DNA from 4 places in the Gordonia sp. X0973 genome. Region 1 is predicted to be linked to each of the others. Evidence: predicted binding sites of a transcription regulator. Region 1 holds the regulator's gene; each other region holds the start of a gene.
The links. Region 1 encodes LexA, which represses DNA repair genes until DNA is damaged. Its sites were predicted from a motif close to CGAACANNTGTTCG; they were not measured.
Positions count from the first base shown of each region.

Region 1 (5,211 bases):
AACTCGCCCCTGATGAGCGCCGCGGCATCGCCCACCACCAACTCGACGTCCTCGATGTCGACGAGACGGCGACGGTGGCGCGCTATCAGGCCGCCGCGATCGACGACGTCGAGTCGATCCGGGCGCGGGGCCGCACGCCGATCGTCGTCGGCGGGTCGATGATGTACTACCAGGCGCTGGTGGACGAGTGGTCGCTCCCGCCGACGGACCCGACCGTCCGCGCGCGGTTCGAGGAGCAGTTGGCGCGGGTCGGAACCGTCGAGATGCACCGGCGGCTGGGTGCGGTGGATCCCGACGCCGCCGCCACGATCCTCGATTCCGACGGCCGCCGCATCGTGCGGGCGCTGGAGGTGGTGGAACTGACCGGCGAGCCGTTCGCGGCCTCGCAGCCCACGATCGGCGATCCGCGGTGGGACGCGCTGCTGATCGGCGTCGACCGCCCGACCGAACTGCTCGACGAGCGCATCGAGGCGCGGACGGCGGCGATGTTCGCCAACGGATTCGTCGACGAGGTGGCCGGACTCCTCGAACGTGGGCTGCGCGAGGGGCAGACGGCGATCCGGGCGATCGGATACGCGCAGGTCGTCGCCTCGCTGGACGGTGAATACGACGTCGAGCACGCGCGCGAGCTCACCTTCGTCGGCACGCGACGATATGTGCGGCGCCAGCGGTCGTGGTTTCGCCGCGATCCGCGGATCCGCTGGTTCGACGGCGGCGACGAGGCGCTGGCCGACACGGTGTCCGAATACTGCCGTGCGGCCCGGATCGACCAGCCGGGCGGATCGGTAGACTGATCCGGTGACCGCTCTCCCGCACGCCTTCTGGAAAGGCCACGGCACGCAGAACGACTTCATCATCGTCGACGACGCCGCGGCCCTGTTGGCGCTGGAACCGGAGACGGTGGCCGTGCTGTGCGACCGGCAACGGGGTATCGGGGCCGATGGTCTGCTGCGCGTGGCACGGGCCGGCAGCCTCCTCGACGCCGGTGTGCTCACCGCCCTCGGCGAGGGGATCGCCGCCGACGACCTGTTCATGGACTACCGCAATGCGGACGGCTCGGTGGCGCAGATGTGCGGCAACGGCGTCCGGGTGTTCGCCCACTACTGTCGGGTCGCCGGGTTGACCGATGCCGACGAGTTCGTCGTCGGATCGCGGGCCGGTGCGCGTCCGGTCCGCATCCACTCGGTTTCGCCGACGAGCGCTGAGGTCAGCGTCGGGATGGGCCGGGTGCTCCGGGGGGTGACCTCCTCGGCGACGATCGGTGGTAGGACCTTCACCGGGATCGCCGTCGACGTGGGCAATCCCCATCTGGCCTGCGTCGTTCCGGGTTTGTCGCACGGCGAGTTGAGTGCCCTCGACCTGTCCGGTCCGGTCGGATTCGACACCGGTGTGTTCCCCGAGGGGGTCAACGTCGAGCTGTGTACCGAACCGGTGGCCGACGGCGACACCCTCGTCGCATCGATGCGGGTCGTCGAACGCGGCGTGGGGGAGACGCGCAGCTGCGGAACGGGCCTGGTCGCGGCGGGCAGCGCACTACTCGCCTCCCTGGGGCGGGACTCCGGGAAGCTGCGGATCACCGTTCCCGGCGGCCGGGTCGACGTGGGCATCGACGACGGCGGGACGACCAGCACCCTGCGCGGTCCGTCGCGCCTCGTCGCGCGCGGCGAGCTGTTCACGGGCGCCCTCGACTGAGGGTGCAGGTAATCGGCTCGCGCACGACGTCCGCGCGGTGTCATGATGGACGGGTATGACTGAATCAGAACTGTCCCCGGACCCCGCGGTTTCTACTCCGCCCGGCGCGCTTCGCACGGACGATGCGCCGACGACGGGTCAACTCCAACTCGACGATCGGGCGTCGCTGCAGCGCGTCGCCGGCTTGTCCACCGAACTCACCGACGTCACCGAGGTCGAGTACCGGCAGCTGCGCCTGGAACGGGTCGTGCTCGTCGGCGTCTGGACGTCGGGCACCATCGCCCAGGCCAACGCCAACATGGCCGAACTCGCCGCGTTGGCCGAGACCGCCGGGTCGCAGGTGCTGGATGCGCTGATCCAGCGCCGGTCCAGCCCGGACGCGGCCACCTACATCGGGTCGGGCAAGGCGGGTGAGCTGCGCGAGATCGTCGTCGCGACCGGCGCGGACACCGTCATCGCCGACGGCGAGTTGACGCCCGCCCAGCTCAACGCGCTGGAGAAGGTCGTCAAGGTGAAGGTCATCGACCGCACCGCGCTGATCCTCGACATCTTCGCCCAGCACGCGACCAGTCGGGAGGGCAAGGCGCAGGTCAGCCTCGCGCAGATGGAGTACATGCTGCCCCGGCTGCGCGGCTGGGGCGAGTCGATGTCACGGCAGGCCGGTGGTCGGGCGGGCAGCAACGGCGGCGTGGGCCTGCGCGGTCCGGGTGAGACCAAGATCGAGACCGATCGCCGTCGGATCCGGGAGCGGATGGCCAAGCTGCGCCGGGAGATCCGCGCGATGAAGACCGCCCGGACGGTGAAGCGTCTGGACCGGCACCGCAGCGGGGTGCCGACGATCACCGTCGTCGGCTACACCAACGCGGGCAAGTCGAGTCTCGTCAACGCGATGACGGGTTCGGGCGTGCTGGTGCAGGATGCCTTGTTCGCCACCCTGGACCCGACGACGCGCCGCGCACGGCTGGACGACGGCCGCGAGGTGGTGTTCACCGACACCGTCGGTTTCGTCCGGCACCTGCCGACGCAACTGGTGGAGGCGTTCCGGTCGACACTGGAGGAGGTGGCCGACGCCGATCTGCTCGTGCACGTGGTCGACGGCTCGGAAGCCTTCCCGTTGGACCAGGTCAACGCTGTGCGGACCGTGCTGCGCGAGGTATCGGACGAGGCGCGGGACGGCACGCTGCCGCCCGAGTTGCTCGTCGTGAACAAGCTGGACGCGATGGACGACCTCAAACACGCCGAATTGGCCGCGGCGCTGCCGGGCGCATTGTTCGTCTCGGCGCGTACCGGCGCCGGGCTCCCGGAGCTGTTCGACGCCATCCGCGCCGAGATCGGGCGCGGGGACGTCGAGATGTTCGTCGACCTCCCCTTCTCGCGCGGCGATCTCGTCTCGCGGATCCATGCCGACGGCGAGATCCACTCGACCGAGCACCATGCGACGGGCACCAAGATGCGCGTGCGGGTTCCCGCCGCGCTCGCGGGTGAACTCGTCGAGTTCACCCGCGTCGACGCCTGACGGCGCCGCATCGGATCAGAGCAGGGGCCGGATCAGATCCGGCGCATCACGGTCACGACCTTGCCCAGGATGACCGCGCGGTCACCGGGAATCGGGTCGAACAGCGGGTTGTGCGGCATCAGCCACACGTGCGCGCCGTCGCGCTTGAAGGTCTTGACGGTGGCCTCCCCGTCGATCATGGCGGCGACGATGTCGCCGTTGTCGGCGACGTTCTGCTGTCGCACTACCACCCAGTCGCCGTCGCAGATCGCCGCGTCGATCATGGATTCGCCGACCACGCGGAGCAGGAAGTGGTTGCCGTCGCCGACGAGTTCTCGCGGGAGGGGGAAGACGTCTTCGATGGCCTCCTCGGCGAGGATCGGGCCACCCGCGGCGATCTGGCCGAGGACGGGGACATAGGTCGGCGTGGGCATTCCCTCGGCCGCGGCGCCACCGGGCGGCGGCCCCTTCTTGTCCGCCGCGACGTTGACCGCGCGGGGGCGGTGCGGATCGCGCTTGAGCAGGCCTTTGTTCTCCAGGGTCTTCAGCTGGTAGGCCACCGACGAGGTCGACACGAGGCCGACCGCGTCACCGATCTCGCGGATGCTCGGCGGGTATCCGCGCTCGCGGACGGACTTGCGGATCACCTCCAACACGTCGCGCTGACGCTGGGTCAGGGTCGCCTCGATCGCGGCGGGGCTGTCGGTGAGGCCGGACTCCGCCGACTTCTTCTTGGCCATGATGTTTCTCCTCTGCTCGTTGCCACAACGCTAGCGAAGAAAGCCGCGACCTTCAAACATTTGTTCGACGTGTCGCGAGACTTTGTCAGACCCTCGTGGTAAAACTTCGAACAAGAGTTCATCGAACACACGAACGAGGAGAACCGACATGAGCGCACCAGTGATGCACCGCCCGGCAGTCCGCCCGGCTCCGCGCCCGCTCCGTCCCGCCCAGACCCGGCGCCGCCCGGTCGACGGCCGTTCCCACCATCCCCGGCCGGACCGCGGCACCCGGTGCGCTGCGCCGGTGGCCCCGGTCCAGAGCCGGCAGCAGCGGGTGATCGCCCGTCGCCGGGGGAGCGCCGCGGCGATCCTCGTCGGCGCTGCGCTCGCCGGGCTGGTCTGGCTCTTCGCCATCGTCGGCGGCAACTACGAGGCGAGCACTGCTCCCGATCCGGTTGCCACGTCGGTGGTCCACGTGCGCGGAGGCGAGACATTGAACTCGGTCGCCGCGCGCGTCGCCCCGGATATGCCGCGCCAGGCGGTGATCAATCAGCTGCGCGCGTTGAACGGGTTGCCGTCGTCGCAGTTGACGGCCGGCCAGGCGCTCGTGGCCCCGGTCTACCGATAAGCGTGGGCGGCGCCCAGTCGCGCGGCAGCATCGGCTGCCGCAGTGCGTCGGGTAGTCGGAGCACTGCCCGGGCCGTCGGTATTGTTGGGCTCATGCATTGTCCGTTCTGCAAGCATGAGGACACCAAGGTCGTCGATTCCCGTCTCGCCGACGAGGGTCAGGCGATCCGCCGTCGTCGGTCGTGTCCGGAATGCGGACGCCGGTTCACCACGGTGGAGAATGCGGTGTTGGCCGTGGTCAAGCGCAACGGCGTGACCGAGCCGTTCAGCCGCGAGAAGGTGATGCGGGGCGTCCGGCGGGCATGTCAGGGCAGGCAGGTCGACGAGGATGCGCTGGCCCAGTTGGCGCAGCAGGTCGAGGACGCGGTGCGATCCTCGGGTTCGGCCGAGGTGCCGAGCAACGAGGTCGGGCTGGCCATCCTCGGGCCGCTGCGCGATCTCGACGAGGTCGCCTATCTGCGGTTCGCCTCGGTATACCGCTCGTTCGAGTCGCTCGAAGACTTCCAACGGGAGATCGACTCCCTGCAGTCCGACCGCGGCTGACCGATCCACCGCCGGCGAGGCGGCTCAGACGAAGGCGTCGAACGCCTTGATCACCCGTTTCTCCGACACGGTGCCCGCGGTACCGAGTCGCTGGGCGTAGAGCCCGACCCGCAACTCCTCGATCATCCAGTG
Region 1 covers NZ_CP054691.1:2,035,989-2,041,199, reverse strand. The annotation lists gene miaA (tRNA (adenosine(37)-N6)-dimethylallyltransferase MiaA) at 1-794, shown strand, start outside; gene dapF (diaminopimelate epimerase) at 799-1,692, shown strand; gene hflX (GTPase HflX) at 1,748-3,208, shown strand; gene lexA (transcriptional repressor LexA) at 3,241-3,927, opposite strand; gene HUN08_RS18365 (LysM peptidoglycan-binding domain-containing protein) at 4,076-4,537, shown strand; gene nrdR (transcriptional regulator NrdR) at 4,630-5,079, shown strand; gene hrpA (ATP-dependent RNA helicase HrpA) at 5,104-5,211, opposite strand, start outside.

Region 2 (5,211 bases), 270 kb from region 1:
ACTCCCCGGCCGCGGGTCACGGCCGCGCCCTGACCCAGGGGCGTCTCTTCGACCAGCGGGGCAGACTCGTCGCCGCGGTGACCCAGGAGGGGTTGGCGCGGATCATCGGCGACCCGAGCGTCCAGGGGATCCCGATGAAGACCGAGGAGTCGTGACGGCCCCGACGATCGGGGTTCTCGCCGTCCAGGGGGATGTCCGCGAACACGTGGCCGCACTGCGCGCGGTCGGCGCCCAGACCCGCCCGGTCCGGACCCCCGACGAACTGGACGGCCTGGACGGGATCGTGCTGCCCGGCGGCGAGTCGACGACGATCTCCAAGCTCCTCACCGTCTTCGAACTCGAGAAGCCGCTGCGGGCGGCGCTCGCCGACGGACTGCCCGCATACGGCTCGTGTGCCGGCATGATCATGTTGGCCTCCCGGATCCTCGACACCCGTCCCGACGCCTGCCATCTGGACGCCCTCGACATCACCGTCCGGCGCAACGCCTTCGGTCGGCAGGTCGAATCCTTCGAGTCCGACCTCGAGTTCGCCGGGATCACCGACCGGCCCGAAGCCGCGCCGATGCGCGGCGTCTTCATCCGGGCCCCCTGGGTGGAGGAAGCCGGCCCCGGGGTGACGGTGCTGGCGACGGTTCCGGCCGGTGCGACGCCGGAGGGACGGGCCGACGGGCGGATCGTCGCCGTGGCCCAGGGCTCGGTGCTCGCCACCTCCTTCCATCCGGAGGTCACCGGCGACCTGCGGGTGCACGAGTACTTCGTCGAGATGGTGCGGCACTGATCTCCGGAGGCCCGGGTAAACTGTCTCGCCATGAGCGGACACTCCAAATGGGCGACCACCAAACACAAGAAGGCTGTCATCGATGCCAAGCGCGGCAAGATGTTCGCCAAGCTGATCAAGAACATCGAGGTCGCGGCCCGCACCGGCGGCGGCGACCCGGCCGGTAACCCGACGCTCTACGACGCGATCCAGAAGGCCAAGAAGTCCTCGGTGCCCAACGACAACATCGAGCGGGCGCGCAAGCGCGGCGCGGGCGAAGAGGCCGGCGGCGCCGACTGGCAGAACATCACCTACGAGGGTTACGGCCCCAACGGCGTCGCGATCCTCATCGAATGCCTCACCGATAACCGCAACCGCGCCGCGGGCGAGGTTCGCACCGCGATGACCCGCAACGGCGGCAACATGGCCGACCCGGGCTCGGTCTCCTACCTCTTCACCCGCAAGGGAGTGGTGACCCTGGAGAAGGCCGGGCAGAGCGAGGACGACGTCCTGATGGCCGTCCTCGACGCCGGGGCCGAGGAGGTCAACGACCTGGGGGAGACCTTCGAGGTCGTGAGCGAGCCGACCGATCTGGTCGCGGTCCGCACGGCGCTGCAGGACGCGGGAATCGACTACGACTCGGCCGAGGCCGACTTCCGGGCCTCGGTGGAGGTCCCGGTCGACGCGGACGGCGCGCGCAAGGTCTTCAAACTGATCGACGCGCTCGAGGACTCCGACGACGTGCAGAACGTCTACAGCAACGTCGACATCTCCGACGACGTGCTGGCCCAGCTCGACGAGGACTGATCCGCCGGGGAGCGTGTCGCTCCACCGTGCCGTCGGTGCGGCCTTCTAGAATCTCGAACAGTTGTTCGCGACGCGCGGCGTCGGGAACGGGTGGACGAGGCCGGTTGGAGGGCGCATGCGTGTGATGGGGGTGGACCCCGGACTGACCCGGTGCGGGATCGCGCTGGTCGAGTCCGGCGCGGGCCGGGCGGTGACCGCGCTCGACGTCGACGTGGTGCGCACCCCGCCGACGATGGACCTCGCCGACCGTCTGCTCGCCGTGCACACCGCGGCAGTCCACTGGCTCGACACGCACCGCCCGGAGGTCGTGGCGATCGAGCGGGTGTTCGCGCAGCAGCAGGTCAGCACCGCGATGGGTACCGCGCAGGCCGCCGGTGTGGTGGCCCTCGCCGCCGCCCAGCGCGACATCCCGGTGCGCTTCCACACGCCCAGCGAGGTGAAAGCCGCCGTCACCGGCTCCGGTCGGGCGGACAAGGCGCAGGTCACGACGATGGTCACCAGGATCCTGGGGATGCAGACCCGGCCCAAACCGGCCGACGCGGCCGACGCCCTCGCCCTGGCGATCTGCCAGTGCTGGCGCGGTCCGATGGACGACCGCATCGTCGCGGCCCAGGCCAAGGCCCAGGAGTTGGCCCGTGCGCATCGGGCCAAGCTGAAGGCGGCCCACGCCGCGGCGCTGGAGGCCCGGCGATGATCGCGTCGGTGCGGGGGCCGGTGGTCGACGTCGCGCTCGACCACGTCGTCGTCGACTGCGCCGGCGTCGGGTACCGCGTCCTGGTCACACCGGCGACCATCGCCACGCTCAAGCGCGGCGCGGAGACCACGCTGCTCACGACGATGATCGTGCGCGAGGACTCGATGACGCTGTACGGCTTCACCGACGGGGCGGCGCGCGACCTGTTCGTCCTGCTGCAAACGGTGACCGGCGTCGGACCTCGCCTGGCGATGGCGGCGTTGGCGGTCCACGAACCGGCCGAACTCGCCGCGGCCCTCTCCTCGTCGAACACGAAGGCGCTGACGGCCGTGCCCGGTATCGGCAAGCGCGTCGCCGAACGGCTCGTCGTGGAGCTGCGCGACAAGGTCGGGGTCGTCGCCGGCGGGTCGTCGTCGCCGTTGTCGTCGGGCACCACGGTGGGTGCCGAGGTGACCGAGGCGCTGATCGGGCTCGGCTTCGCGGAGACCGCCGCCGACAAGGCCGTGGCATCGGTTCTGGCACAGACACCCGACGGCGATTCGGCGACCGTGCTGCGTGCGAGCCTGGCGCTGTTGGGCAAGAAGTAGGGGGGCGATGACGATGGATTCCGGCGACGATGACGCAGAGCGCACCTTGAGCGCGGGACGGCTGTCGGCCGACGGCGAACTCGACGCCAATCTGCGGCCGCGCTCGCTGGCCGACTTCATCGGGCAGGCCAAGGTCCGCGAACAGCTCGAACTGGTGCTGCGCGGCGCCAAGGGCCGCGGCGGCACCCCGGACCACATCCTGCTGTCCGGTCCGCCCGGCCTGGGCAAGACGTCGCTGGCCATGATCATCGCCGGCGAACTCGGTTCGGCGATCCGGGTGACATCGGGCCCGGCCCTGGAGCGCGCGGGGGACCTGGCCGCGATGCTGTCCAACCTCGTCGAGGGCGACGTCCTGTTCATCGACGAGATCCACCGCATCGCGCGGCCCGCCGAGGAGATGCTGTACCTCGCGATGGAGGACTTCCGCGTCGACGTCGTCGTCGGCAAGGGGCCGGGGGCGACGTCGATCCCGCTCGACGTCGCACCCTTCACCCTGGTGGGCGCGACCACCCGGTCCGGAGCACTGACCGGTCCGCTGCGGGACCGGTTCGGTTTCACCGCGCATATGGAGTTCTACGAGACGGACGAGTTGGTCGCGGTGCTGACCCGATCGGCGCGGATCCTGGGCGTCGACCTCACCGACGAGGCGGCCGCCGAGGTGGCGAGCCGGTCGCGGGGCACCCCGCGCATCGCCAATCGGTTGCTGCGCCGCGTGCGCGACTACGCCGAGGTGCGCGGCGACGGATCGGTGACGCTGCCCATCGCCCGCGCCGCCCTGACCGTCTACGACGTCGACGAGCGCGGTCTGGACCGCCTCGACCGCGCCGTGCTCTCCGCACTGGTGCAGGGGTTCGGTGGCGGCCCGGTCGGGGTCTCGACGCTGGCCGTCGCGGTGGGCGAGGAGCCGGCGACCGTCGAGGAGGTGTGTGAGCCCTTCCTGGTCCGCGCCGGATTGATCGCCCGCACCCCGCGCGGACGGGTCGCGACGGCGGCGGCATGGCACCATCTGGGCCTCGTCCCGCCGGCCGGTGCGCTGAACGCGACCTGGGGCGTGCGGGCGCGCGGTGACGAACCGAACCTGTTCGACGAGTACGAGTGACGCGTCTGGCAGACTGGTCGCCATGAAGGGCATGGAATTACTGATCCCGGCGATGCTGGTGCTCATGGGGGCGATGCTGTTCTTCGGCACCCGTAAGCAGAAGAAGCAGATGCAAGAGATGCAGGAGATGCAGGCCTCGCTGGTCACCGGAACCCGGATCCAGTTGATGTCGGGGCTCTTCGGCACCGTCATCGACGCCAACGAGGACTTCGTCGACGTCGAGACCGCACCGGGAGTCGTCGGACGCTGGAACAAACTCGCCGTGCGCGGCGTCGTTCCCGTCGACGAGGCCGCCGACACCTACGTCGGCGTCGGCCTGGTCGACGACGCACCCGCCGACCACGCGGGTGACGAAACCCCGGCTGCCGGCACGAGCGGCGCGGAGTCGGGTGCGACCTCCGACGACGCGGCCGACGAGAAATAACTCAGGAGAACCGAACCACTGTGACCACTCCGCGTCGTCCCGCGGCGAGGCGAACCAGTTCGCGGGAAACCCCGCCCTGGCAGCCGCTGCTCGCCTTCTTCGCCCTCCTCGGCATCGTCTTCGGCCTGGTGTTCTTCACCGGTGACCGCAAGCCGGAGCCCAAGCTCGGTATCGACCTGCAGGGCGGCACGCGCGTCATCCTGACGCCCCGCACGCTGGACGGGAAACGTCCGGACAAGGACCAGCTGGAGAAGGCGCGCCAGATCATCCAGCAGCGCGTCGACGGCCTCGGCGTCGCCGGCTCGGAGGTCGTGATCAGCAGTGACAACCTGATCATCACCGTGCCGGGCGACGACGGACGCCAGGCCCGCAACCTCGGGCAGACCGCCCGGCTCTACATCCGGCCCGTGGTGAAGAGCCCGGCCGGGCAGGACGTCGTGATGAACGCCGTCCCGCAGCCGCCGAAGAAGGCGGACGACACCGTGCCGACGCCCGAGCAGCGTCGAGCCGCCATCGACGAGCAGCGCAAACTGCGGCAGGCGCCGAAGGATGCCACTCCCCAGCAGCTGGCCGCGTTGCAGGCGCATATGCCGAAGATGAACTGCGACCCGAAGGCCGACGACCCGCTGGCGGGTAACGACGATCCCAACGCCTATCTCGTCGCGTGCAGCACCGACGGCAAGCAGGTCTACCTGCTCGAGCCGATGATCATCGACGGCGCCGACATCGGGAAGGCCGGCGCGAACCTTTCGACGCAGACCAATCAGTGGACCGTCGCCCTGGACTTCAAGAGCGGATCCCCGGCCCACAAGTTGTGGCCCGACTACACCGGTCAGCACCGGG
Region 2 covers NZ_CP054691.1:1,761,635-1,766,845, forward strand. The annotation lists gene HUN08_RS08660 (acyl-CoA thioesterase II) at 1-155, shown strand, start outside; gene pdxT (pyridoxal 5'-phosphate synthase glutaminase subunit PdxT) at 152-778, shown strand; gene HUN08_RS08670 (YebC/PmpR family DNA-binding transcriptional regulator) at 809-1,564, shown strand; gene ruvC (crossover junction endodeoxyribonuclease RuvC) at 1,680-2,258, shown strand; gene ruvA (Holliday junction branch migration protein RuvA) at 2,255-2,845, shown strand; gene ruvB (Holliday junction branch migration DNA helicase RuvB) at 2,853-3,944, shown strand; gene yajC (preprotein translocase subunit YajC) at 3,976-4,368, shown strand; gene secD (protein translocase subunit SecD) at 4,389-5,211, shown strand, end outside.
Region 2: a site for LexA is predicted at 1,619-1,632, ahead of ruvC (crossover junction endodeoxyribonuclease RuvC). Genes of this name have one in related genera too.

Region 3 (5,211 bases), 130 kb from region 1:
TCGGGCAGCCGTCCGACGACGCTGGCCGCCCGGGCGCGGCGCAGAAGCGCCCGATCGGCGACGAGCAGCCCCAATCCGCTGTGCAGACCGTGCGAGGGCAGGTCGGCCGGCAGGTTCCGGTAGGCGGGCAGGGCGGTGGTGCCCAGCCGCACGGCGATGCCGATCCCGTTGCCGACGACGATGGCGCGCCGCCACCGGTCCAGGTCAGCGGTGCGGAGGCCGCCGGCCTCGAGCAGGTCCAGCGTGGCCCCGATGTGGCAGGCGGCGACGACGTGGCGCGCCCGGCGGACCCGCCCGTCGGCGGCGACCACGCGCCAACCGGCGCGTTCCCGGTGCAGCGCGGTGACCGCGGCGCCGGTGTGGACCCGGGCGCCGTCGGACGCCAGGCGGGCGAGCAACGCGGTGGTCAGCGCGCCGCTGCCGCCGATGGCCCGACCGGGCGGGATGTCGTGCATCAGGGCGGCGAAGCCCACCATCGGCGCGGTGCCTGGCAGATCCATCGGCGGTCCGGACTGGGCGCCGAACCAGGCCAGGGCGGCTTTGAGCCGCTCGGCGTCGAACCACTCGTCCAGCAGTGCGTCGCCCGGCCGCATCATGTCCTGTGACATCGACGAGAACGCGCCGATCCGCCTGCCGACGGGCGAGCGCCGCGCGCTGCGGGTGCGCCAACCGCTGGCGGCGAAGGCCCGCGCGAACCGCGTCGGGGTGGGCTCGTCGACGAACGAGGCCATCATCGCCCGTGCCCGCGGCGCCCACACCGCGACGAATGCGGCATAGGCATCCGCGTCGCGACGCCCGCAGGAGCGCTCGATGGAGGCGCAGGTGGCCGCCAGGTCGCGGCGGAACACGATGGGCTGCTCGTCGTCGGTCTCGGCGGGGGCGAAGGCCCACGGATCGCAGTCGGCGTAGCGGAGTCCGTGGGCGGCCAGGTCGAGTTCGGCGAGGATCGGGGTGTGCCGGATCATCAGGTGCGCCGAGGATCCGCGGTCGACGGCGTAGCCGGGGAATCGTTGCACGGTGGACACCGCGCCGCCGGGGATCGGGTCGCGTTCGAGTACGCACACCGAGCGGCCCGCCCGCGCCAGGTAGGCCGCGGCGATCAGGCCGTTGTGCCCCGCGCCGACGACGATCGCGTCGAAGTCGTCGGTCACGGCCCGCCGACCCGCGTATCCGAACTGCGCAGCGCGGGACCGTCGGTCGTCGGGATCGGGAGATCGCGGCCGAGGAAGGCGAACGGGCGGGGATCGCCGGCGAAGGTGAAGTTGCGCAGGACGTCGCCGAATCCGAATCGGCGATAGAGCGCCCAGGCGCGGTTGCCCTCGCCGGCCACCTCCGGGGTGGACAGCAGCACCCGTGCCTCCGGGCGCCCGTGCAGCAGCGCGTTCAGCAGCGCCTGGCCCACCCCGAGACCCTGTGCGTCCGGATGGACGTGGAGCTCGGTCAGCTCGAAGTAGTCGGCGAGGAGGTGGGCCGCGCGGTCGGGCGGGCAGCCGGCCTGGCGCAGGCCGATGCGCAGCTGCTGGTTCCACCATTGATCCGGCGCGCCCCGGTAGCCGTAGGCGATGCCGAGCAGGATCTCGTCGCGCGAGTCGGGCGCGCCGGCCAGCCGGGGGATGCGGCGCGTCATCACCGACGGCCGCAGCCGCGTGCCGGGGGACCATCGGTGGTCCAGCGGGGCGACGGCACCGAAGGCGTTCCATCCGGGGCGGGCGATGTGTTGGCGCCAGAGCGTGCGGCGCTGCGCCTCGACGCCGCGCGGATACCCCATCGCGGTGACGTACACGTTGAGCGCCGGATCCAGCCAGCGGTGCGCGTCGCCGCCGGGCAGTCGCACGATGCGGACGTCGACCGGGGGGCCGGTCGGCTCGTTCACCATGGTTGCTCCTGGAAGGGGCGGGATTCCGCCCGGGCCGGTCGAGACGATTCTACGCCGTCGCAGCATCACGCTAGCATTGACGGAATCGAATAAATGTTCGATAATGGGAATGTCCGACCCCGACGATAGGTTTTTCCAGACAACGGGATTCAGACGGATGGCCGAGGAGGCGATATGGGACCGGTGGAACCGAAGGTGGTGCTCGACGCCCACCGGCTGCTCGATCAGGCCGTGGCCATCGCCGACGACGCCGACGTGGTGGCCGGCAGCGCCGAGCGGATGCGCCTCTACTATCTCGCGGCCTTGCGGACGACGGGCGCGGCGCTGGCCGTCCTGGAGTCGCGCCGCCGGGGACCGCGCGGAGTCCGCAACGCCTGGCGGCGCCTCGACGCACAGGTCGGCGCCGACGACCGATTGGCGGTCCTCTCCGCCTTCTTCGCGGGTCACTCCGGCCTGCGTTCGCGCATCGAAACCGGCCTGGTCGCCGACGTGCCGCAAGATGTCGTGGCGCGGGTGCGCGTCCGGCTCGCCGAGCTCATCGAGGCGACGGAATCGGTGCTCGCCGCATATGAGCAGGGTCGCGAACCGCTCGTGACCACGGTGTCGCGGCGCTCCGCGTGACCGGTTTGGCCGACGGCCGCGTCGAATTGTGGTCGTTCCGCCGTGTACCTCGTATCATTGGAGTTCTAGAAGCACGATTGAGGAAGGGGAGGGGCGGTGCCACTTTCGGAACATGAGCAGCGCATGCTCGACCAGATCGAGAATGCGCTGTACGCCGACGACCCCAAGTTCGCCTCGACGGTGCAACGTTCGGCACTCGGCGGCGGGCGCCGCCGGCTGCAGGCGATCGCGCTGTTCATCCTCGGACTCGCGCTGCTGATCGGCGGAATCGTCGCCGGCGTGCACATCGGAGGATTCCCGATCCTGAGTCTGATCGGCTTCCTGGTGATGTTCGGCGCGGGGCTGTGGGCCCTGCGGGGCGGGCGGGGTAAGCCCTCGCTCAAGTCCGTCGACGGCGGCGCGGGCGGCACGGCCCGCGCGAAGACCCCGTCGCGCAGCTTCTCCGAGCGCATGGAGGACCGCTTCAACAAGCGGTTCACGCAGGAGTAGCGAACTCCTCGACCAGATTTCTCGAAGGCCGCACATCATTCGGATGTGCGGCCTTCTTGTGCGCCCCACGTGCCCCCACCGCTCCATCGGGATATGCCCCACTTTCCACCACCCGCCGGCATAACCGCACTTCGGATGCGGCCCGAGGGTGTTCGGCCCAGGTGGATCCGGGCCACGGGGCCGGTGTGGCACACGGGGGAGGGCGACTTCCCCCACCGATTCTCATGGCGTTGACCTGCACTTTCTCGCGCGCATCCACTATTCGAAAGACTATTGGGGTGGAAAGTGGTGGAAAGTGGGGTACAGTGTGGGAACTGGGTGAGACGAACCGGACGTCGAACCCGGCGGGTGTAGGAGGTGCGAGATGTCGGGTCAACGACTCGTCGGCACCTACACGCCCAAGTTGGACGACAAGGGGCGGCTGACGCTGCCCGCGAAGTTTCGAGACGCTCTGGCAGGAGGGGTGATGGTCACGCGCAACCAGGACAACAGCCTCGCCGTCTACCGCCTCGAGGACTTCGACGCGATCGCGGAGAAGACGAGGGCGGCCTCGCGGAACAACCCGCAGGCCCGCGCCTACCAGCGGTACTTCTTCGCGAGTGCCGACGAGCAGCGGCCCGACGGGCAGGGGCGGATCACCCTCTCCCCGGACCACCGCGCCTACGCCGGCCTGACGAAGGACTGCGTGGTCATCGGCAGCTTCGACCACTTGGAGATCTGGGACGCCCAAGCCTGGGATTCCTATCAATCCGACCACGAGGAGGATTTCTCGGCTGCGGGCTCGGAAGCCTTCGAGACCCTCCTCTAGACAACGGCGATGCGCCCCGCGACCGCCACGGTGGATGGGACGAGGCCTGCGCCCGATCTGACCCTGACGCACTTCCCCAGCGCCAGGTTCGGAATCGGGCGGGGACCCCGATTCATCCACCCCGCACCACCGGCAGACACAGAAGGGTTCGCGATGAGCGGCGCCGAGCACGGACACATCCCGGTGATGGCCGACCGGATCGTGGCATTGCTCGCCCCGGCGCTGACCCGGGTCGACCCCGCCGGCGCGGGTGCCGTCGTCGTCGACGCCACACTCGGCGCGGGCGGACACGCGGAACTCCTGCTGCAGACCTTTCCCGAGCTGACCGTCGTCGGCATCGACCGAGACGGTGCGGCGCGCGCGCAGGCGGCGCAGCGCCTCGCCCCCTTCGGGGCCCGCGCCTCGATCAACGCCGGCCGCTACGACGAGCTGGCCCGCGTCCTGGCCGAACCGGAGGGTCTGGACGGGCCGCTCCGCGCGGTCGACGGCGTCCTGTTCGACTTGGGCGTCTCCTCGATGCAACTCGACCAGCGAAACCGCGGTTTCGCGTACTCGGTGGACGCCCCGCTGGACATGCGGATGAATCCGGAGGACCCGCTGACCGCCGCCGACGTGCTGAACACCTACTCGCACGGCGACCTGGCGCGGGTGCTGTCGGACTACGGCGAGGAGAGATTCGCCGGCCGGATCGCCTCGGCCGTGCTGGACGCCCGCCGGAGCGAGCCCTTCACCACGAGCGGCCGACTGGTCGAATTGCTGTACGCGACGATCCCGGCGGCCACCAGGCGGACCGGCGGCCACCCCGCCAAGCGCACCTTCCAGGCCTTGCGGATCGAGGTGAACGGCGAACTCGACTCGTTGCGACAGGCGTTGCCCGCCGCACTCGACGCGCTGGCCGTGGGCGGGCGCGTCGTGGTGATGAGTTACCAGTCGCTCGAGGACCGCATCGTCAAGCGGGAGTTCGCGGCCCGCTGCCGCTCGACCTCGCCGGCCGGGCTCCCGGTCGAGTTGCCGGGCACCGCGCCGCGGTTCGAGCTGGTCACACGTGGCGCCGAGCAGGCGACGCCGGAGGAGGTCGACGCGAACCCGCGTTCGGCCCCGGCGCGCGTCCGCGCCGTCGAACGGATCGCCCCGGACGGGGCAGAGGGGGGAGCGCAGTGAGGCACAGGGCGGAGGACACCGGCGAGTTGGACGCCGTTCCCACCGGTGAACTCTCGGTGATCGACGCGCCGGGTCGCCGGCGCCGCGCCGGTGAGGCGGGGCGACGCCGGGTCGGTGCGGGTGCGCCGCAGCGGGCGAACCGCTCGCGGGCCGCGCAGCGCGCGGTGAACCGCCGCGCCGCCCGGCTCGACCGGGAGGAGAAGGAGCGCAAGGCCACCGTCCGCACGACCGCGGGCGCTTCCCGCCCGGTCGGCCC
Region 3 covers NZ_CP054691.1:2,166,446-2,171,656, reverse strand. The annotation lists gene HUN08_RS10585 (NAD(P)/FAD-dependent oxidoreductase) at 1-1,151, opposite strand, end outside; gene HUN08_RS10580 (N-acetyltransferase) at 1,148-1,876, opposite strand; gene HUN08_RS10575 (SAV_6107 family HEPN domain-containing protein) at 2,051-2,497, shown strand; gene HUN08_RS10570 (DUF3040 domain-containing protein) at 2,594-2,986, shown strand; gene mraZ (division/cell wall cluster transcriptional repressor MraZ) at 3,351-3,794, shown strand; gene rsmH (16S rRNA (cytosine(1402)-N(4))-methyltransferase RsmH) at 3,948-4,955, shown strand; gene HUN08_RS10555 (hypothetical protein) at 4,952-5,211, shown strand, end outside.
Region 3: a site for LexA is predicted at 1,963-1,976, ahead of HUN08_RS10575 (SAV_6107 family HEPN domain-containing protein). Genes of this name have one in related genera too.

Region 4 (5,211 bases), 1.5 Mb from region 1:
GCTACGGCAACATGCCGCTGCTGATGGCTTGTGCGGGTGTCGGCGCCGGGCTGCACGTCGTCGCGCTGTGGATCGAGAGCAAGGCGCACATCTCCAACGTGGCGATCGTGCTCTGCCTGGCGGTGCCGGTGGCCGTCTTCTGCCTCGGCGTGATCGCCATGAACGAGTATCTGGTCCGGTCGAAGTCGAATGCGGCGCCGGCGATGGTGGCGGCCCTGGTCCCGCTGGCGGCGGGCGTGATCCTGGCGGCGCTCGGAGCCCCGTTGCTGCTCTGCGTCGTCGTCATCTGTCTGATCCCCGTGATCCCGGTGATCGTCGTCGAGATCATCTGCGATTAGGCTGTGCGCGTGCGCGTACTCGTCATCGGCTCGGGCGGCCGGGAACACGCCCTCCTCCTCGGATTGGCGGCCGACCCGTCGGTCACCGACCTCTTCGCCGCACCCGGCAACGCCGGGACGGAGGGGATCGCGACGAACCGCTCGGTCGACGTCGCGTCCGCCGACGCGGTGGTCGCCCTGGCCAAAGAACTCGCCGCCGACCTGGTGGTCATCGGGCCCGAGGTGCCGCTGGTCCTCGGGGTCGCCGACGCGCTGCGCGCGGCCGGCATCGCCGTCTTCGGCCCGAACAAGGCCGCCGCGCAGATCGAGGGCTCGAAGGCCTTCGCCAAGGACGTGATGGCAGCGGCCGGGGTACGGACCGCGCACGCCGAGGTCGTCGACAGCCCGGCCGATCTCGACGCCGCGCTCGACCGCTTCGGTCCGACCTGGGTCGTCAAGGACGACGGATTGGCCGCGGGCAAGGGTGTCGTCGTGACCACCGATCGGGCCAAAGCCCGCGATCACGCCGTCGAATGCCTCGAATCGGGTCACCCGGTGCTGCTGGAGTCATTCCTCGACGGGCCGGAGGTCTCGTTGTTCTGCCTGGTCGACGGGCAGACGGTGGTCCCGCTGATCCCGGCGCAGGACCACAAACGCGTGGGCAACGGCGACACCGGGCCCAACACCGGCGGTATGGGCGCCTACACCCCGCTGCCGTGGCTGCCCGACGAGACGGTCACCCAGATCGTCGACGAGATCGTCAAACCCGTTGCCGCCGAACTCGTCTCGCGCGGGACTCCGTTCAACGGGCTGCTGTACGCCGGGCTCGCCATCGGGGCCGACGGGCCGGCCGTCGTCGAGTTCAACGCCCGGTTCGGCGATCCGGAGACACAGGCCGTCCTCGCGCTGCTCCGCTCCCCGCTCGGGCAGGCGCTGCACGCGACGGCCACCGGGACGCTCGCCGAGCTGCCGCCGCTGCAGTGGGACGACGGCGCCGCGGTCGTCGTCGTGCTGGCCGCCGAGAACTACCCGGGCACGCCGCGCATCGGCGACGTCGTCGTCGGGGCCGACGGGGAGGGCGTCCGTCACGCGGGCACGGCCCGTGACGCCGACGGCAAGACGGTGTCGGCGGGCGGACGGGTCCTGGCCGTCGTCGGGACCGGCGCCGACCTCGCCGCCGCGCGGGAGCAGGCCTACGCGCGCCTCGCCGAGATCAAGCTGCCCGGCTCGCATTTCCGCAACGACATCGGATTGGCCGCACTCGAGGGACGCATCAGCGTCTAGTCTCGCCGCCTCCTTCGTCAGTAGGGCGGGTCGCCGTCGGTTTCGCGGGGGTGTTCGCGTCGGCGTCGGGTTTCACGGTCGGCGGCGATTTTCTCCTCGGCGAGGCGTTGTTGGCGATTGGCCTCGCGTTCGGCTCGTCGGCGGGCGTGCTTGGCTTTGGTGCGGTCTCGGGGTTTGGGGTCATCGGGTGCCGGCGACGTCGGAGCGGCGGGCTTCGGGGCGTGCCATGTGATGGTGTCGAGGCTGGGGAATAGCGCGGAATTGGTTTCCGTGGGCCCTGGGAATCGAATTCCTTCGGGGGAGACGACCTGGGAGAGTAGGCGGCCGGTGCTGTCGCGGTATTGGTCGTCGACCCAGCCGCTGCCGAATGTTTTGAGGTTGTGGTGCATGCGGCACTTGGTGGCCAGTCCGTCTGGGGTGGTTTGACCGCCGGCGGCGGGGTCGTCGTGGTCGTATTCGGCGACGTGGTCGATATCGCACTGCCATGCGGGCTTGTCGCAGCCGGGTATCGTGCAGTATCCGTCGCGGGTGCGCACGAAGGTAGCCAGCGCCGTCGATGGGCGGTACGGATCCGACGGCAGGTGCGTCGGTAGGGACGTCTCATCGAGGTCGTTGCCGCTGCTATCTCCGCTGTTGCCCCGAGTGGTGATTCCACTGTCGTCGTTGTTGTCGTTGCCGACGGTGATTCCACTGTTGTCGTTGCTATCGGCCGGGTTGAGGGGGCGGAGGCGGACGTCGTCGCGGGTGAGTAGGTCGCGCAGGTGTGCGGCGGAGATGACGCCGTGTCCGTCCATGAACGCGGGTTCGTCGTCGCGACCGTCGACGGTGGCCCGGTCGGCGATCACGTGCACGAGCACCCGGCCCTTGGCCACTTCCTGATCTCGGTGGTCGGCGATCCATTGCGCCAACGCGCCGGGTTCGGGGATGTCGGATGCGCAGTCGTCGGTGCCGCAGTCGCATTCGAAGCGCAATCCGCTGAGCAGTGAGAACAGCGCATCGCAGCGTCGGGCCGATTCGCTGCGCGGATCCTTCTTGCAGACTTTTCCGGCGAGGAGGAACACGTTGCGCAGCGCGATGTTGGCGTCTTGAGCGGTCATCGTCGCACCGAGGGTGGCCATGCCGTCGGCATCGGGCAGGACCCACACCGACCGGGAGGCCTTGGCCTTCTCGTGGCGACGACGGACTGCGTCGGGGTCGTGCCGGGAGATGATGCGGTCGATGAGGTCGATCAACCGCTTGTTGGACCAGGTGCCGGTGCGGGAGCGCAGTCGGGCGGCGACATCGAGGTCGATCGTCTTCGACCAGTCCTGGCCGTCGATCAATTCGGTTCGGGACACCGCTAACCGGAATTGGCGGGGGCTGATGATGCCGTCGCGCAGGCAAAGCCCGATGGACGGGATGCGGTCGCGCATCGCGATCGCCTCGGCCAGCCACCTATCGCCCTGACTTTGACTGATGCCGCGGCTCATGGCGATCCGGGCAGCGGCTTGGGTTTCAAGATCGAGCATCCGGACCCCGCGCGCCGAGGCCTCCGGTCTACCGGTGGCGACCAACCCCGAATGCATGGCCCCGATCTCGCGATACTCGATCCAGGCCAGCATCGCGTTGGCCTTGCCGGTGTGCGCGAGAACATCGACGGTCCACTCCGGATCGCCCAGCGCCAGCGACGCCGCCGCCCCGACCGCCTGGGCGCGCCGACACCAGAACGCCTCGTCATCCCAAGCATCGGGTTCGTCCCACGGTGCGGGGTGATCCCAGATGGCGCCGTGGCAGTTGTCTGATTCGGTATCGAGCCCGCCGTTGTCCCCACCCGACGGGATATCGCCGACGGATGCCCCGTCATCCGCTGCCGCCGTCTCGGTCTCCATACCTCGACTATATGGGAACACACATTCGAATACAAGGGCAAAAGTGCAGATCAGATACTGTTGTGACACCGGCTCACTGGTGAATACCACTGCTGTCGTTGGGCCCGCCCGCCCCCGCCGGCGGGTCTGCGAGCCCACGACTCTCTTGTGCTAGTTGATTGACACAATACCGCGGCTCGTGTCAGGATGTATCAACTCAATGGTACAAGCGGAGGAACAATGAATCTACTGGTACTCGCACTCACGGCGCTGGTCATCGGCTCGGTGGTGGTCCGGGGGTCGTCGCGACCCGGGCAGGCCCCGGACTCGCCTTCTTACCTCGCCTATCGGAATCACCTTCGACGCAACATGTTGATCGCCGCGGGGTTGACGGTTGGTGCGGTGATACTCACGATCATCGATCAAGCCGGCGCAACCAGCACTGGCGATAGCCTGCTCAACCTGCCCGACGTCGTCGACAGAATTCTGGTCGCGCTGATTGTGCCGGGGGCCTATTTGTTGCCGCTCGCCGCACTGTGCTTGACGGAGTACACGACCCGTCCGCCGGATCGTCGGGTCGCCACCCTCACCGCCCGGACCGCCCGGTCGTTTGCTCCCATGTGGCTGTTCGTCCTGGCCGGGGTACTGACCGTCGTCGGGCTCGCCGGTCCGCTCCTCCTGCTGTCGCCGCAGATCAGGACCGCACGCGAATTCCGGGCACCGCGCATCGACGTTTCCTATGGGGGTGCGGCCGACCTCTGGATGTATGCCGGAATCATGCTGGTGGCCGCCTTGCTGACAGTGGCGACCATTCGGCAGGCAGTCCGTCGCGGCGATCTCGACCCCGACTCGGCCAGCGACAAGTGGTCGCGCAGCGGCGTCATCACTCGCGCGCTGTGCTTGCTAGTCGTCGCCGGGATCGTCGTGGTGTCGGGCGTCGCCGACGAACTCAGCACCGCGGCGTGGGCCTATGGCAGCTACCTCGACGGCGGCGGTGCGGCGATCGACGGATACAACTGGCTCGTGAACGTACCGGTCAAGACGATAGCCAACTGGGCGGCCTTTGGTGCCATCCCAGCTGTCTTCGTGGCGTTGTTGCTGTTCGCCTTTCCGCCCCGGCCGAAAGTCGGATCGCCCGTCGGCGCATCGGCATGAGCCCGGCGATTGCCGACGATCCGCGCATCAGCGTCGACCCCACCGATCCGACGCCGGCATTCGAGCAGATTCGACGGCAGATCGTCGGACACATCGCGGCCGGACGCCTGCCAATCGGCGCGAGGCTACCACCGCTGCGTCAACTGGCCAGGGACCTGGGCATCGCGGTGGGCACGGCGGCGCACGCGTACCGATTGCTCGAGCAAGCCGGAGTCATCACGACGCGGCGGGGAGCCGGAACGCGAGTTACCGCGGTGCCCGACTGCACCGACACGCCGTCGAGCGAGCTGGCGCAGAGCGTTCGCCGGCTTGCCGATGACTACCTCGCGGCGGCCGCGGCGATCGGCGCGACGTCGGCGCAAGCGCTCGACGCGGTGATTAGGGCAGCGCAAACGGAATGAATCGTGATGCGGCTCCAGAAGTCGCACCCGGTGCCGTGAGTGCGCTCGATCGAGATGGCTACTGCCGCGCGAGGTTACGGCCCAGGAACATCACGTGGTCGGGCAGCACGCTGTGCCAATACCGGTTGGTGTGCCCGCCTGGGGCCGAGCCGAAGGCCGCCGGCGGGTGCAGATCGGCGGCCCACTGGCGGGTGTAGGTGAAGAACT
Region 4 covers NZ_CP054691.1:546,106-551,316, forward strand. The annotation lists gene HUN08_RS02680 (low temperature requirement protein A) at 1-338, shown strand, start outside; gene purD (phosphoribosylamine--glycine ligase) at 348-1,601, shown strand; gene HUN08_RS02690 (HNH endonuclease signature motif containing protein) at 1,619-3,469, opposite strand; gene HUN08_RS02695 (hypothetical protein) at 3,818-4,603, shown strand; gene HUN08_RS02700 (GntR family transcriptional regulator) at 4,600-5,004, shown strand; gene HUN08_RS02705 (esterase family protein) at 5,063-5,211, opposite strand, start outside.
Region 4: a site for LexA is predicted at 3,484-3,497, ahead of HUN08_RS02690 (HNH endonuclease signature motif containing protein). Genes of this name have one in related genera too.